DNA from 3 places in the Enterococcus sp. 2201sp1_2201st1_C11_2201SCRN_220225 genome. Region 2 is predicted to be linked to each of the others. Evidence: predicted binding sites of a transcription regulator. Region 2 holds the regulator's gene; each other region holds the start of a gene.
The links. The regulator NrdR, encoded in region 2, represses ribonucleotide reductase genes. The targets are predictions, from matches to a motif close to ACACNATATATNGTGT.

Region 1 (5,270 bases), on a different contig from region 2:
TTGCAACAAATAGCTACTGCCAAAAAAGAGAAAGAGGTAAAGTGCCATTGCCGGGGATAAAGCAAAAATAGCTGTGCCTAAAATAGCCATGGCCCACGCGCCGCTTTTAGAAAGCCAACCGAAAAGAGAACTAAAAAAAGCTAAGATACTTGTGCCCATCAGGCCAAATAAAACGAGATAAAAGGTAATCATGACTGCTTTCCTTTACTGTAATAATTTGATTCTAGTGTACCATATGAAAGCCATAAAAAAGCCACAAGGAATTTTGCTTAAAAATCCCTTGTGGCTTTTTAGTTTGTATTGGGAAAAGAATCGTCAAATTAACGGATACTTATAAACCAATTTGATAATCATCGTCTTCCATGGCTTCTACCGTACCTAAAAGATAACCATTCCCCACTTGAGAGAAGAAATCGTGATTGGAGGTACCAGTAGAAATCCCGTTCATAACGATCGGATTTACATCATCGGCAGTGTCAGGAAAGAGGGGATCTTGCCCTAGATTCATTAAGGCTTTATTGGCATTGTAACGCAAGAAAGTTTTCACTTCTTCGGTCCAGCCAATCTCATCATAAAGCGCTTCGGTGTAGTGAACTTCATTTTCATAAAGCTCATACAATAAATTATACAACCAGTCTTTCAACTGTTCTTGCTCTGCTTGGGGTAGTTCGTTAAAACCTAGTTGGAATTTATACCCAATATACGTCCCGTGAACACTTTCATCCCGGATAATTAACTTAATAATTTCCGCCACATTCGCCAGTTTATTATTACCCAAGTAATATAAAGGGGTATAAAAACCAGAATAAAAAAGGAAAGTTTCCAAAAAGACGCTGGCAATTTTCTTTTCTAAAGGTGTGCCGTTTTTGTAAATTTCATTGATCCGTTCGGCTTTTTTTTGCAAATAGACATTGGTATTGGTCCATTCGAAAATTTCTGCGATTTCTTTAGTGGTATTTAATGTGGAAAAAATCGAGGAATAACTTTTCGCATGGACAGATTCCATAAATTGAATATTGTTTAAGACTGCTTCTTCATGAGGCGTGCGCACATCTTTGCGCAACTGATCCATCCCGCTTTCTGACTGCACGGTATCCAGTAAGGTCAGCCCACCAAAGACTTTCCCCACTAAATCTTTTTCTGCAGCACTAAGACTGCGCCAGTCATCTAAATCATTGGATAAGGGAATTCGAGTGTCCAGCCAAAATTGCTCTGTCAGTTTTTCCCAGGTGGATTTGTCGATAATGTCTTCTATTTCATTCCAGTTAATCGCCTTGTAATACGTACTCATGTTGTCCTCCTTGTTTGATGGCTTCGTAAAAATAATGGATTAAATCACGCAGCTTTCACATTGGTTGGCGCCGATTTCTTCTTGATCGTCGGTGAAAGTCCGCACGTAGTAAATCGACTTGATTCCTTTATGAAAAGCGTAGTGACGCAAAATATTCAAGTCCCGGGTAGTTTGTTTGGTCGTCTTCGTTTTCCATTCATATAAACCTGCGGGAATTTCGGAACGCATAAACAAGGTCAAGCTCATCCCTTGGTCGATGTGGGTTTGGGCTGCAGCATAGACATCAATTACTTTGCGCATATCCATGTCATAGGCCGATTTGTAATAAGGAATAGTGTCATTGGACAAGTAAGCTGCTGGATAATAAATTTTGCCGATTTTCTTTTCTTGCCGTTCTTCAATCATGCGAGTAATGGGATGAAGACTAGCGCTGGTGTCATTAATATACGAAATTGAACCATTTGGTGCTACAGCTAGACGATTTTGATGGTAAAGGCCGGTAGCTTGGACTTTGGCTTGCAAGTCTTGCCAATCCTTAGCCTCAGGGATAAAGATTCCTTCAAAGAGTGCTTTGACTTTTTCGGATTTTGGCAGGTGCTGTCCCGCGGTATATTTATCAAAATAAGTTCCGTCGGCGTATTTTGATTTTTCAAAGCCTACAAAACTTTGGCCACGTTCTTGGGCGATTTGATTAGATGCCACTAGTGTCCAGTAGTTTAACAACATAAAGTAAATATCGGTAAATTCAATAGCCTCTAAAGAACCGTATTCTATATGATTTTTAGCAAAGTAAGTGTGCAGTCCCATGGCACCTAAGCCGATGGTATGAGCTTCTTGATTGCCTTTTACAATGGAAGGGACAACATCAATTTCTGAGTGGTCGGTGACATACGTCAATGCTCGGGTCATGTTTTTAACCGATTGACCAAAATCGGGGCTTTTCATTAAATTGACGATATTAGTAGAACCTAAATTACACGAGATATCTGTGCCTAAAACCTCGTATTCTTGAGCACCATTAATCACAGAAGGCTGTTGGACTTGTAAAATTTCTGAACAGAGGTTGCTCATAATAATCTTGCCATCAATAGGATTTGCCTTGTTGGCCGTGTCGATATTGACAATATAAGGGTAGCCGGATTCTTGTTGGAGTTTAGAAATTTCATTTTCCAAATCCCGTGCTTTAATCTTAGTCTTGCGGATTTTTGGATTGGCTACTAAATTGTCGTATTCTTTGGTGATGTCCACATAGGAAAATGGCACGCCGTATTCTAATTCCACACTGTAAGGACTAAAGAGATACATCTCCTTGTTTTCAGCGGTTAATTGGTAAAATTTATCTGGAACTAAAACTCCTAGTGACAATGTTTTTACCCGGATTTTTTCATCGGCATTTTCTTTTTTTGCAGATAAGAAATTGATGATGTCGGGATGAAAGACGTTAAGATAAACTACGCCGGCTCCTTGGCGTTGGCCTAGTTGATTGGAATAACTAAAGCTATCTTCAAAGAGCTTCATTACCGGCATCACCCCGCTGGCTGCTCCTTCGTACCCTTTAATCGGCGCTCCGGCTTCTCGCAAATTGGATAAAGTAATCCCCACACCGCCACCAATACGAGATAGTTGCAAGGCAGAATTAATGCCGCGTCCGATGGAGTTCATATCATCGGTAATCTGAATTAGAAAACAAGAAACCAATTCACCTCGGCGTTTTCTGCCGGCATTTAAGAATGACGGGGTCGCAGGCTGGTAGCGCTGATGAATCATTTCATCTGCCAAGCCCATGGCTAAGTCTTCATCTCCGTTGGCAAAGTACAAAGCATTGATCGCCACTCGATCTTCATAGCCTTCTAGATAAAAAGCCCCATCGTTGGTTTTTAGCGCATATTGAGAATAAAACTTATAAGCCGCCATAAAGGATTTAAATTGAAAATTTTGCTCATATAAAAAAGCATAAAGCTTGTCTAAAAAAGCAGGGGTATATTGGGCTAAAAATTCTGGTTCTAGAAAATCTTCCGCCACTAAATAATCCAATTTTTCCTGGGTAGTACTAAATTTTTTAGTATTTGGTCCCACGTTTTCGGCTAAGAAGGCTGTCAGTGCTTCTTGGTCTTTATTTAAAGGAATTTGACCGTTTACCGGACGATTGATTTCGTTGTTTAATTTATAGTAGCTCACATCTTTTAGGTCTTTAAGACTCATTATTTTCCCTCATTTCGATTATCTATGCGGTTGAAACCAGTAAAAAAGACTAGGACAACTTGCCCCAGCCCGTCACAATTGTCTGTGGGAATCTTATCTGGTTGAAAAATTAAGAAACTAGTTGGCGTAATTCTTCCGGACGAAAACCAACAATAGCCGCATCGGTGGTCTTTAAAACTGGCACGGAACGAAACCCAGCTGCTTTTAGGCTTTCCACTGCTTCTGGTTGCTCGTCAATATTGATTTCGTTAAAGGAAACTTGATGTTCCGCTAAAAAACGTTTTGTTAATTTGCACTGCATACAGTTATTTTTTGAGTATAAGGTAATCTCCATAAGTAACTCCTCCAAATTCATCCTTGGTACATTCTAGTATAATCTTCCTTTTCCGCAAGTCAAAGGATATGCACTACATCTTGTGGTTTGTTGATAGAACAACCACTATACATTGTGGTGTATAAAAATGATGTACCAATACTCTTTTTGAAACCAAAAGAAGAGAGGAAACCTTACGAGAGCAAGATTTTTTTGAAAATCATTTTATACACTGTCATTTTTAATTATACAGTTTAACGAATCGCAACGCTTTTTTAAAAAATGAATTACCGATACTAGCTCAGGCTGATTGTTTATTAAAGGTTAAGTTTATCAAAAAAGACATGTGAAAATTATTACAAATTCAGAAATTTCATTGACAGAACAATGATTTGTCGCTATTCTCAAAGCAGAAGTTTAATTGAGAATAATTATCATTCCCGATTTAAGGGAGTACTGTTTAGAAAGTGGGGGAAGAGTTTGGGGAGATTAAGCGAGGCAACACCACATAAAACCTACCAAGTCACTGCTGTACCAGAACAAACAGAAGTAAAAAAACATTTACAGGATTTGGGGTTAATTTGTGGTAGTCAAGTCATTTTATTGAAGACACAAGGAGCAAATGGCATTGTTTTATTACATAAGACCCGTTTAGCTTTGGATCAAAGTATTTTACAAGCAATCAAGGTGAAAGAAGTCACCACTCAGACAGAAGTTTTGTCTTTGGGAGAATTGGCTGTGGGAGAACAAGGAAAAGTCATCTCTGTCTTTGGGGAAGGTGCCGTAAGACGACACTTAATGGACATGGGGTTGACGAAAAATGTTCAAGTCACAGTAAAAAAACTTGCGCCATTAGGAGATCCCATTGAGTTGAGTTTGCGAGGATATGCCTTATCATTACGAAAAAGCGAGGCGGAGTACATCTTGGTAGAAAAGGAGGTTACCTCATGAGTGAACTGCAAATTGCTTTAGCAGGTAATCCTAACTGTGGGAAAACCAGTATTTTTAATCAGTTGACTGGCTCCGCTCAATATGTGGGCAACTGGGCTGGGGTTACCGTGGAACGAAAATCCGGGCGACTGAAAAAAGACAAAGGAGTCTTAATTCAAGATTTACCGGGAATTTATTCCTTGTCTCCTTACACTCCAGAAGAAGTAGTAGCTAGAGATTATCTTTTACAAGATCAGCCAGATGCGATTTTAAATATTATTGATGGTTCTAATATTGAGCGGAATTTGTATTTGACGACTCAATTAATTGAAATTGGCTTGCCTTTAGTTTTAGGGGTCAATATGATGGATATTGTCAAAAAATCAGGGCGCAAGTTGAACTTAGACAAGTTGGCTTATGGATTAGGCGTGGATGTAGTCGGGATGAGCGCTTTGAAAAAACAAGGCTTGGATCAAGGGGTTCACAAAGTCTTAAACAGCCACAAACAACCGAAAGTCCCGCAATTTCCGACTT
Region 2 (5,270 bases):
GATTAATCGCCAAACACCGGTTGAAGTGGAAATCGACAGCTTGGAATATGTGGGGAAAGATTTAGATAAATTGATTCCATTTTACCAAGAGATGAATTTTAAGACGTTCTTGGATAAATTAAATATCACAGAAGATGTGCCGGATATGGAAGATGTTTTATTTGAAGTAGTGCGCGAATTTAAAGCTGAAATGTTTGCTCCTGAAATGGCTTTATATGTAGAAATGCTAGGAGAGAACTATCATACCGAAGAAATCGTGGGCGTGGCTTGGGGAACTGCTAAAAAAATCTATGTCACGGATGAATTATCCTTATTTGAAAATCAATATTTCTTAGATTGGCTAGCCAATGGTGCCAATAAAAAAGTGTACGATGCCAAGCGGACTTATGTAGCCCTTAATCGCTATGCTAGCCAAAAATTGACCAAGGTTCATTTTGACGTGTTATTGGCCGCTTATTTATTGGATACAAATGACAATGCCAACGATATCGCGGGAGTGGCGCGACATTATGACTATCAAGAAATTCAATCCGATGAAGCGATTTATGGCAAAGGAGCAAAACGGGGGCTACCTGCTGAAGAAGAGACTTTCTATGCTCATCTAGCTCGGAAAATCCAAGCTATTCACTGGTTATCCGGACGCTTAGACCAAGATTTAGCTGATAAAAATCAAAGCGAGCTTTTTTATAAAATGGAATTGCCACTGTCCTTTATTTTAGGAGATATGGAAATTGCGGGGATCACCGTGGATCCTACCCGTCTGCAAAGGATGAAAGGCGAGTTTTCCAAGCGATTACAAGAGATTGAAAAGAAAATTTATGCCGAAGCAGGGGAAGAGTTTAATATTAATTCTCCTAAACAACTTGGGGTGATTCTCTTTGAAAAGATGGGATTACCGGTGATTAAAAAGACGAAAACCGGCTATTCCACTGCGGTGGACGTTTTGGAACAACTACGGGAACAAGCACCAATTGTGGATGATATTTTAAACTATCGTCAAATTGCCAAAATCCAGTCAACTTACGTGGAAGGCTTGTTGCGAGTAATTGCAGGAGATGGCAAAGTCCACACTCGTTACGTGCAAACATTGACCCAAACTGGACGGCTAAGCTCAGTAGACCCTAACTTGCAAAATATTCCAATTCGTCTGGAAGAAGGCCGTAAAATTAGAGAAGCCTTTGTTCCTCGTCATAAGGACTGGCTAATTTATTCTTCCGACTATTCCCAAATTGAATTGCGGGTCTTAGCTCATATTTCCAACGATGAACACTTAAAAGCCGCCTTTATTGAAGGACAAGATATCCATGCTTCTACCGCTATGCGCGTCTTTGGTATTGAAAAAGCCGAAGATGTGACGCCAAATATGCGCCGCCAAGCCAAAGCGGTCAATTTTGGAATCGTCTATGGGATATCTGATTATGGCCTGTCTCAAAATCTAGGCATTACCAGAAAAGCCGCACAACAATACATTGATACGTATTTTGAAAAATATCCTGGGGTAAAAACCTATATGGAAGATATTGTGCGGGATGCTAAAGACCAAGGCTTTGTAGAAACCTTATACCATCGTCGCCGGTATTTACAAGAGATTAATTCCCGGAACTTTAACCTCCGCAGTTTTGCGGAACGGACCGCCATTAATACACCAATTCAAGGAAGTGCCGCGGATATTTTGAAAATCGCCATGATTGATTTAGCAAAGCGAATGAAAGAAGCCAATTTAGAAACGGTGATGTTGTTACAAGTTCATGATGAATTAGTCTTTGAAGTACCAGAAAAAGAATTGGAAACCTTAGATAAACTGGTGAAAGACGTTATGGAAAACGCCGTAGCTTTACATGTTCCCTTAATCACCGATTCTTCTTGGGGACCAACTTGGTACGAAGCAAAATAGTTTTTAGGCTGGGGGCGTACTCCAGCCTGTTTTAAGGAGGCAAAAGGATGCCAGAATTACCTGAAGTGGAAACGGTACGTCAGGGATTAACTCAGTTGGTAGTTGGGAAGACGATTGCCAAAGTGTTGGTCTTATGGCCTAAAATTATTGAAAGCCCAGAAGTTAGTGCGTTTAGCCACAACTTAGTGGGACAAAAAATCAACGAAATTAGCCGTCGAGGAAAGTATTTGGTTTTTCATTTGACGGATTATGATTTAGTCAGTCATTTACGGATGGAAGGCAAGTATGAATTTTTCTCCGAGCCTTCTTCTGAGCTGGTGGCAGAAGAGATTACCGGTCAATTGACAGTACAAGAGCTACAAGATGCCTTTACTAAAGATGAACTCGGAGGATATCCTGTGACGAAACATACTCACGTGCTGTTTTTCTTTACCGATGGCAGTCAATTGCAGTATCACGATGTGCGCAAGTTTGGGCGAATGGCTTTATTACCAAAAGGGACGGCAGGTGATTACAAAGGAATCGCCCGTTTAGGTCCAGAGCCTACGCTAGAAGCCTTTACTTTGAAGGAATTTAAAGTAGGCCTATTAAAATCTCACAAAGCAATTAAGCCTTTATTACTGGATCAGCACTTGGTGACTGGTTTGGGGAATATTTATGTGGATGAGGCGTTGTGGCAGGCGAAAATTCATCCAGAACAACTGGCTAACACGTTAACGGATCAAGAAATTAGCAGATTACGTCTGGCAATCATTGATGTTTTAAAGAGAGCGGTGGCAGCTGGGGGTACTACGATTCGTACGTATCTAAATGCTTTAGGAGAAGCCGGGAAATTTCAGCTTTCATTGAATGTATACAGTCAGACGGGGAAACCTTGTCCAAGATGTGGCACACCAATTGAAAAAATTAAAGTGGCACAACGAGGCACTCATTTTTGTCCTACTTGTCAAAAACTACACCAAGGAAATGGGCGACTGGTTAAAAAGGGGGCGCGATAATGGCTTTTGTTTTAGGCGTTACTGGGGGAATTGCCACCGGAAAAAGCACGGTGGTCAATTTTTTTAAAGCACAAGGTTTTCCAGTAGTGGACGGTGATCAAATTGCCAGAGCGATTGTGGAACCGAAAATGCCTGCTTTAACGGATTTAACTAAGGCGTTTGGTTTGGAGATTCGTAAAGAAGGACAGTTAGACCGCAAGAAATTAGGCGAGATTGTTTTTGGCGATGCAAAAAAACGTCAGCAAATGGATCAAATTTTAGATGGTTATTTGCGCAAGGAGATTACGGATCAAATCAAGGAAGCTAGTAAGACTGCGCCACTGGTCATTGCGGATATTCCTTTACTTTATGAAGCGGATTACGGCCAATATATGGATCAAGTGGCAGTGGTGTACATTCCAGAAGAATTGCAACAAAAGCGCTTAATGGAGCGGGATCATTTGACTCCAGCAGAAGCAAAAAAACGCATGGACAGTCAGCTATCCATCGAAGAAAAACGGCAAAGAGCCGATATTCTTTTTGACAATCAAGGCACCATTGATAAAACAAAAGAGCAAGTACAATCCTGGCTTGATCAACAAGGATTCACAAAAAATCACGAAAAAATAAATGGATAACGTAAACCGGGACTTTCTAAGTTGAGTGGTCCCGGTTTTTCATGCGCCACTGCACACTTTTGATAACGTTTCTGTTATAATTATGCTAGGTTGTGTTACCGAAAATAAATTGTAAATTCAAGGAGATCCCTTTAAAGAAAAGAGGCTAGAACTATGCGTTGTCCGAAATGTCACCACAATTCAAGCCGAGTCATTGATAGTCGTCAAACTGATGATGGTCGCACCATTCGTCGTCGTCGAGAATGTGAAAATTGTGGCTTCCGCTTTACTACTTTTGAACGTTTGGAAGAAACGCCCTTACTGGTGATTAAAAAAGATGGGAAGCGAGAAGAATTTAACCGAGAAAAAATTCTTCGAGGGTTGATTCGTTCTGCAGAAAAACGGCCGGTAGCCATGGAACAGATGGAACAAATCGTGGACCATGTAGAAGCCCGGGTGCGTTCTTTAGGCGAAAATGAAGTCTCCACCACATTAATTGGAGAATATGTGATGGAAGATTTAAAAGACGTGGACGAAATTTCTTATATTCGTTTTGCCAGTGTATATCGTCAGTTTAAAGATATGTCAGTCTTTCTAAAAGAGCTTCAAGAAATCGTGGAGAAAGCCAAGGATCCAGAAGAATCAGGAAGTTGAGGAAACAGGCTTGGAAGTGAACAATGAATTAAAACCTAAAGATATTTATCATCCCTTTAAGGCTCGTCCTTTAACGAGTCAAGGGGAACAGGCATTGTATTATTTATATCAGCCAATTACAGGCTCTGATGCGATTAGTTTGTATTTTACGTTACTAGGGGATGCAGAAGATAGCCAAGAAGATTTTTTGCATATGGATGCCTTAAATGCCTTAGACATGGGATTGCCCCGCTTTTTAAGCGCCCGTCAGCGTCTTGAGGCCATTGGATTAATAAAAGTCTATGTCAAAGAAGAGGAAGAACTGGGTCAAGTTTATGCCTATGAGTTACTGGAACCTTTAGCTCCTACCGCATTTTTTCAAGAGGAAGCCTTGGCGGTGTTGTTGTTAAACAAAGTCTCACAATTTAAATTTCAACAACTCGCGAAACGCTTTGAGCCAAAAACTTTTTCCAAAACCGGTTACCGAGAAATCACACTGCGTTTTAGCCAGATTTTTGGTCAATTTGATCAAAAGAGTGCCCGAGAAGACGTAGCGCAATTTACTACCGGTTATCAAGACCAACGTGATAGCGCTCAATTAAAGGTGGACTTATCCGCTTTAGATTGGCAGTTCATCAAAGATTTTGGAGAGAAAAAATACATCGACCCTGCGTTATACACACCGGACTTACGAGAAAAGTTGACTTTTTATCACGAGTTTTATGGCTATAGAGAAATGGATTTGGTCGACTTAGTGGCCGAGGCAATCTCTTTAGAAACAGGGGAACTGTCTTTCAAAGAGCTGGAAAAACTGGCGCAAGAAAAAAGCCAAGTCCTGCCGATAAAAAACACGGAAGAGGCAATAGATGAGCCGGACCAAATCTTACGTCGAAAAAATATCTTTTTAGCTCAAGGCTATTCCGAAGCGGATTGGGAAGCCGTGCAAGTGGCCGAAGCCTATCCACCCTTAAAATACCTGCAAGAGTTAAAAAAAGCCAAGCGCAGTTTTGTAACTAAAAACGAAGAGTGGCTCTTAAAAGACTTGGTGGAAAAATCTCCACTGCCAAATCCAGTGATCAATCAATTGTTAAACTATGTTTTAGTAGATCAAAACAAAAGTGATTTAAATGCGCGCTTTGTCAATACCAT
Region 3 (5,270 bases), on a different contig from region 2:
TTGATTTCTTCAATCGTATTTTGATTGCGGCCGATAATAATCGAAGGCTCGTTAATATAAAACAAAAGAATTGGTTCGTCTAAAGGCATTTCTTTTAACAAAAATGTCTCAATGGCTAAGTTGATGCGGGGATCCGTGTTTTCATTTGGTACAAAAATCATCAGAATCGTCTCCTATTCATTTGTCGATTGTCTTAAATCTCAAATATTTTTCCCACTTCTGCCAGCTCTACTGGGATTGTTTCTGCCGCTTCCTGGGCTTCTTGTTGCAATTGACTTAAGTCACCAAACTGAGGCAAATGAGTCAACACCAAGCGTTTAGCCTGAGCATTTTTGGCAAAAGTCCCGGCTTCTAAACTGGTGAAATGGGCTTTATGGTGCTCATTGCCACGGAAAAGATAGGTATCGGCTAAAAAGAGATCGCACTCTTTGGCAAATTCATTGAAATCTTCTAAATAACCAGAATCTCCCGTGAAGACAAATACCTTTCCAGTAGTCTTTTCCACAAAACGTAAGGCAAAGCAAGGTACTGGATGTATCGTCTTCATAAATGTAACAGAAAACGGACCAAATTCCAACAGTTCTGTCTCGTGATAGGCAATGCCTTTTGAAACGTCTGCCATGGTTAATTCTTGGAAATGTTCCTGATCTAATGTATGTCCATAAATAGGTAAGATTTTTTCTGGATTGCGCTCCGGATGTAGCTGCCAATAGTATTGCAACACCCCTAGATCCGCAATGTGATCATGATGGTAATGAGTTAAAATCACTGCATCTAACTTTAAAGGATCGAAAATTTTCTCCAATTGTACCAAGGTAGTACTCCCACAATCTAATAACACAGAAAAATTACCAGATTGCAACAGATACCCCGTAGTTCCTTCGCCATTATAGGGATAAGCCCCTAAACAGCCTAAAACTGTCAGCTTCATAAATAGTCCTTCTTTCTGTTCATGATTTTCTCTTACTTTAGCACAAAATAAAGACAAGTGTTGGCAACGAGATTGCCAACTCTACCGATAATCAGTTGGTAGAATCGCCAGTTGATTCTTCTTTTTGGGATTCTGGATCTCGTGCATTTTCTTTATTTAAACGACTTTTAACGTATTGATCTAAGTATTTAGTTACTTGATCTCCCGTCAAGTTAGAAAGATTCGGAATTTGATCGATGTTTAACGTCACATCCTCCAATCCGTATTCAGGTAATTCTGCTTGAATCTCCTCAACTTCTGTTGGAGTCAGATGCTCTCCTGATACCGATAACGTCAGCGTCTCTTTTTTTTGATCATAATCCTGATTCAAAATAATATAATCGGAAAATTCTTCGTTGATTAATTGATTAACTGCCGATTTTTGGATACTTTCCTTGACCAACACCGATGCTGAAAAAATACTCGGGATTACAATCAATAAGGACAAAATAATTAGAAAATAACGAACTTTCCGCGTGTCTTTATTTGTAACGTTGTTAGCCCTGGGAAAGCGCATAAAACGAATTCCGATAAAAGTCGCAATAATGATGAAGGCACAGTTAATGATAAATAAATAAGCAGATCCGGTGAAATAATCAAAATTTCTACTCGCAATCGAATACCCAATTGTACAGGCAGGTGGCATTAAGGCGGTGGCAATCGCAACGCCGGGGACAATATTGTTACTGCCTTTTTTTCTGGCCCCGATGATTCCAGCTAGCCCACCAGAAAAGGCAATGATGACATCCCAAATTGTGGGTGCGGTGCGGGCGATGATTTCATTACTTGCATAAGTAATCGGCGATAGCAAGAAATAGATCATCGCCACTGTCAAACTAACTCCCACTTCTACTAAAAGTAATTTTACCGCCTTTTTTACCATAGCAAAATCGAGCACAGAAAGTCCATAACCAATACATAATAAAGGCGACATTAGGGGAGAAATTAGCATCGCACCAATGATAACTGGAATTGAATTCATGTTTAAGCCAATGGAAGCGATTAAAATTGCACACATTAAAATAACCGAATCACTGGCTTTAATCTCAATATCTGACATCAACTTCTCACGAAACTCTGTCACACTATATTCTACGTTTTCCACCTTACTCCCTCCTACTTATCTGATACATTCATTCTACCCTGTAGCTCTGAGAAAGACACCTGATATACTCTATATCTAGGCATATCCTAGTTTTCAAAAGATAAAAACGCCCTCCCACAAGTGGAAGGGCGTTGGTCATTTTAATAGCTGCGTAAGTTGGCCACTGTTTCGTCGTCTAGGCGTTTGACTACTTCTGTCACTAATTTCACCGTGTTCAAATAATCATCTTCATGGATCACCGAAGTATGAGAATGAAGGTATCGAACGGGCACGGTAATGGCAATAGATGGCACCCCGTCACGAGTCAGATGCATTTGTCCGGCGTCAGTACCACCACCGGAAATCACTGTATATTGGAATGGAATTTCCATTTCTTCTGCCACATTGATCACAAAGTTCAACAATTTTTTATGGGGAACCATAGAAGCATCGAAAATCAAGATTTGTGGGCCTTCTCCTAAAACGGAATCCGCTTCTTTTGTGGTCATCCCCGGAGTATCTCCAGCCGTGCCTGTATCCAAAGCAAAGGCGATATCTGGATTGACCAAATGAGTGCTAGTCCGCGCTCCTCTAAGGCCTACTTCTTCCATCACATCACTGCCCGCAAAAAGACAGTTTGGATGACCTTCTTTGGCAAGGTTTTCCAACACTCGCAAGGATACCGCCGTTCCCACACGGTTATCCCAGGCTTTTGCTAGCAAGTACTTGCTGTCGTTTAGACGTTTGTATTGGATATAAGGAGTAATCATGTCCCCCGGGCGCACGCCCCAGCTTTTGACTTCGTCGGCACTTGTAGCACCGATATCAATAAACATATCTTTCATATCGTAAGGTTTGTTCCGAGCTTCTGGACTTAAGACATGAGGTGGTTTCGAACCGGTTACCCCATGAATTAATTTGCCTTCTTGGGTTTTGATTTCCACTTCTTGAGCTAGCATCACTTGGCCCCACCAGCCACCTAAAGTTTGGAATTCAATAAAACCTTTTTCGGTAATGCGGGTTACCATAAAGCCCACTTCATCCATATGGCCGGAAATGAAAATTTTTGGTCCACCACCAGCTCCTACATGTTTGGCAATTACGCTACCTAAACCATCAAAGAAAATATCTTCCGCAAAGGGTTTCGCATATTCTTTAAAGATTTCTCGAACCTCTTCTTCATTACCAGGAACGCCCCGGGCAGTGGTTAAGTCAATCAATAGTTGTTCATCTTTTTTATCAAGCATGGACTTTCTCCTTTGTATTTGGTCATGTGCCATTATACCACTTCCCTTGTTTTGCGCCACAATTCGACAGGAAACTTTTACCAAAAACTAGGGAAACTTTCACCGAAAATTTTCTTCAAAGTGCCTAGCAATTTTTACAATTTTTCCTTTGCTTTTTTGTCTGTTATTTGAGATGATAGAACACGTGATGAAACCTGATGGCAGCTCCTGCTCTCAGGTTTTTTATGTTTGATAAACCCCCAACATATTGTGTTACGTCATAAATTTAATTAAAAATGGCACTACATATAGGTTGCCACTTCTTTTATTTTCCGCTATGATAATACATGAAGATTGTTTCGTCTAACGAAACATTATCAAGTTTTTTTGTACCACAAATAAGGAGAGATGACTTATGATGGAAATCCAAAATGAGACCAGCGCAACCAAGACGGTTTTGCCCCGCCTGAGCCAAATGAAAATCATCAAACGAGACGGCCGCACCATGGCTTTTGACGATCAAAAAATTTACGATGCTTTGGTGAAAGCCAAAAAAGAATCGGTAAACAATCAACCCTTATCTCCTTTAGATCACGAACGGATTTTAGACATTGTAGAACGAGTGGATGCTGAAATTGCTGAACGCTTCACGGAAAATGTCAAGATTTATGAAATCCAAAACATTGTGGAACACATTCTCTTGGAAAAGAACGAATACGAACTGGCAGAAGCTTATATTAGTTACCGGACACAACGGGATTTTGCTCGCAGCCGGGCCACAGATATTAATTTCACTATTGGTAAACTCATCAACAAAGACCGCACTGTGGTCAATGAAAATGCTAATAAAGACAGCGATGTTTTTAATACGCAACGGGATTTAACTGCCGGTATCGTGGGCAAGTCCATTGGTCTGAAAATGTTGCCGCCCCATGTGGCCAACGCCCATCAAAAAGGGGACATTCACTACCATGACTTGGATTACCATCCCTACACCCCAATGACCAACTGCTGTTTAATCGACTTTAAAGGCATGTTAAACAACGGCTTTAAAATCGGCAATGCGGACGTGGAATCACCAAAATCTATCCAAACTGCCACAGCCCAAATTTCTCAAATCATAGCCAATGTAGCTTCCAGCCAATACGGCGGCTGTTCTGCTGACCGTACCGACGAACTTTTGGCACCTTTTGCGGAATTGAACTACGAAAAACACATGAATGATGCCAAACGCTGGATCGACACGAAAGAAAAACAAGAAGCCTTTGCCAAAGAAAAAACCCGCAAAGACATTTACGATGCCATGCAAAGTTTGGAATATGAAATCAATACCTTGTTTACTTCCAATGGCCAAACACCTTTCACATCTCTTGGTTTCGGTCTAGGAACAAGCTGGTTTGAACGGGAAATACAACGGGCGATTTTGCAAATCCGCATCAACGGTCTCGGCAGCGAAAAACGCACAGCCATCTTCCCTAAATTAATTTTCAGTATTAAAAAAGGCGTCAACTCCAATGCCACTGACCCAAACTATGACATTAAACAATTGGCCTTAGAATGTGCCACAAAACGCATGTATCCTGATATTTTAAACTACGACAAAATCGTGGAACTTACCGGGAGCTTCAAAGTGCCAATGGGCTGTCGCTCCTTCTTACAAGGTTGGAAAGATGAGAACGGCGAAGAAGTTAATGTGGGCCGGATGAACCTTGGTGTGGTTACCATGAACTTGCCACGGATTGCCCTAGAAGCTGGCGGAGATTTGGACAAATTCTGGAGTCTTTTGGAAGAACGCCTCGCCATCGCTAAAGATGCCCTAGTTTATCGCGTGGAACGTTGTAAAGAAGCAATTCCTGCCAATGCGCCAATTTTGTATATGTATGGTGCTTTTGGCAAACGCCTGAACCGAGCAGATGCAGTCAACGAACTCTTTAAAAACAAACGAGCTACAGTTTCCCTTGGCTATATCGGCCTTTACGAAGTAGCCTCT

Region 1: nrdH (glutaredoxin-like protein NrdH) is a predicted target of NrdR. The motif match lies at 3,930-3,945, and genes of this name have one in related genera.
Region 3: nrdD (anaerobic ribonucleoside-triphosphate reductase) is a predicted target of NrdR. The motif match lies at 3,539-3,554, and genes of this name have one in related genera.

What each region holds. Positions count from the first base shown of each region.
Region 1 covers NZ_JBCOJC010000051.1:1,993-7,262, reverse strand. Annotated here, with positions in the region: gene AB5754_RS11375 (DUF92 domain-containing protein) at 1-192, opposite strand, end outside; gene nrdF (class 1b ribonucleoside-diphosphate reductase subunit beta) at 332-1,291, opposite strand; gene nrdE (class 1b ribonucleoside-diphosphate reductase subunit alpha) at 1,331-3,493, opposite strand; gene nrdH (glutaredoxin-like protein NrdH) at 3,603-3,827, opposite strand; gene AB5754_RS11355 (ferrous iron transport protein A) at 4,287-4,757, shown strand; gene feoB (ferrous iron transport protein B) at 4,754-5,270, shown strand, end outside.
Region 2 covers NZ_JBCOJC010000001.1:94,628-99,897, forward strand. Annotated here, with positions in the region: gene polA (DNA polymerase I) at 1-1,894, shown strand, start outside; gene mutM (DNA-formamidopyrimidine glycosylase) at 1,942-2,892, shown strand; gene coaE (dephospho-CoA kinase) at 2,892-3,509, shown strand; gene nrdR (transcriptional regulator NrdR) at 3,663-4,142, shown strand; gene AB5754_RS00470 (DnaD domain protein) at 4,159-5,270, shown strand, end outside.
Region 3 covers NZ_JBCOJC010000027.1:15,988-21,257, forward strand. Annotated here, with positions in the region: gene AB5754_RS08460 (lipoate--protein ligase) at 1-161, opposite strand, end outside; gene AB5754_RS08465 (MBL fold metallo-hydrolase) at 194-931, opposite strand; gene AB5754_RS08470 (DUF389 domain-containing protein) at 1,023-2,030, opposite strand; gene AB5754_RS08475 (M42 family metallopeptidase) at 2,216-3,301, opposite strand; gene nrdD (anaerobic ribonucleoside-triphosphate reductase) at 3,696-5,270, shown strand, end outside.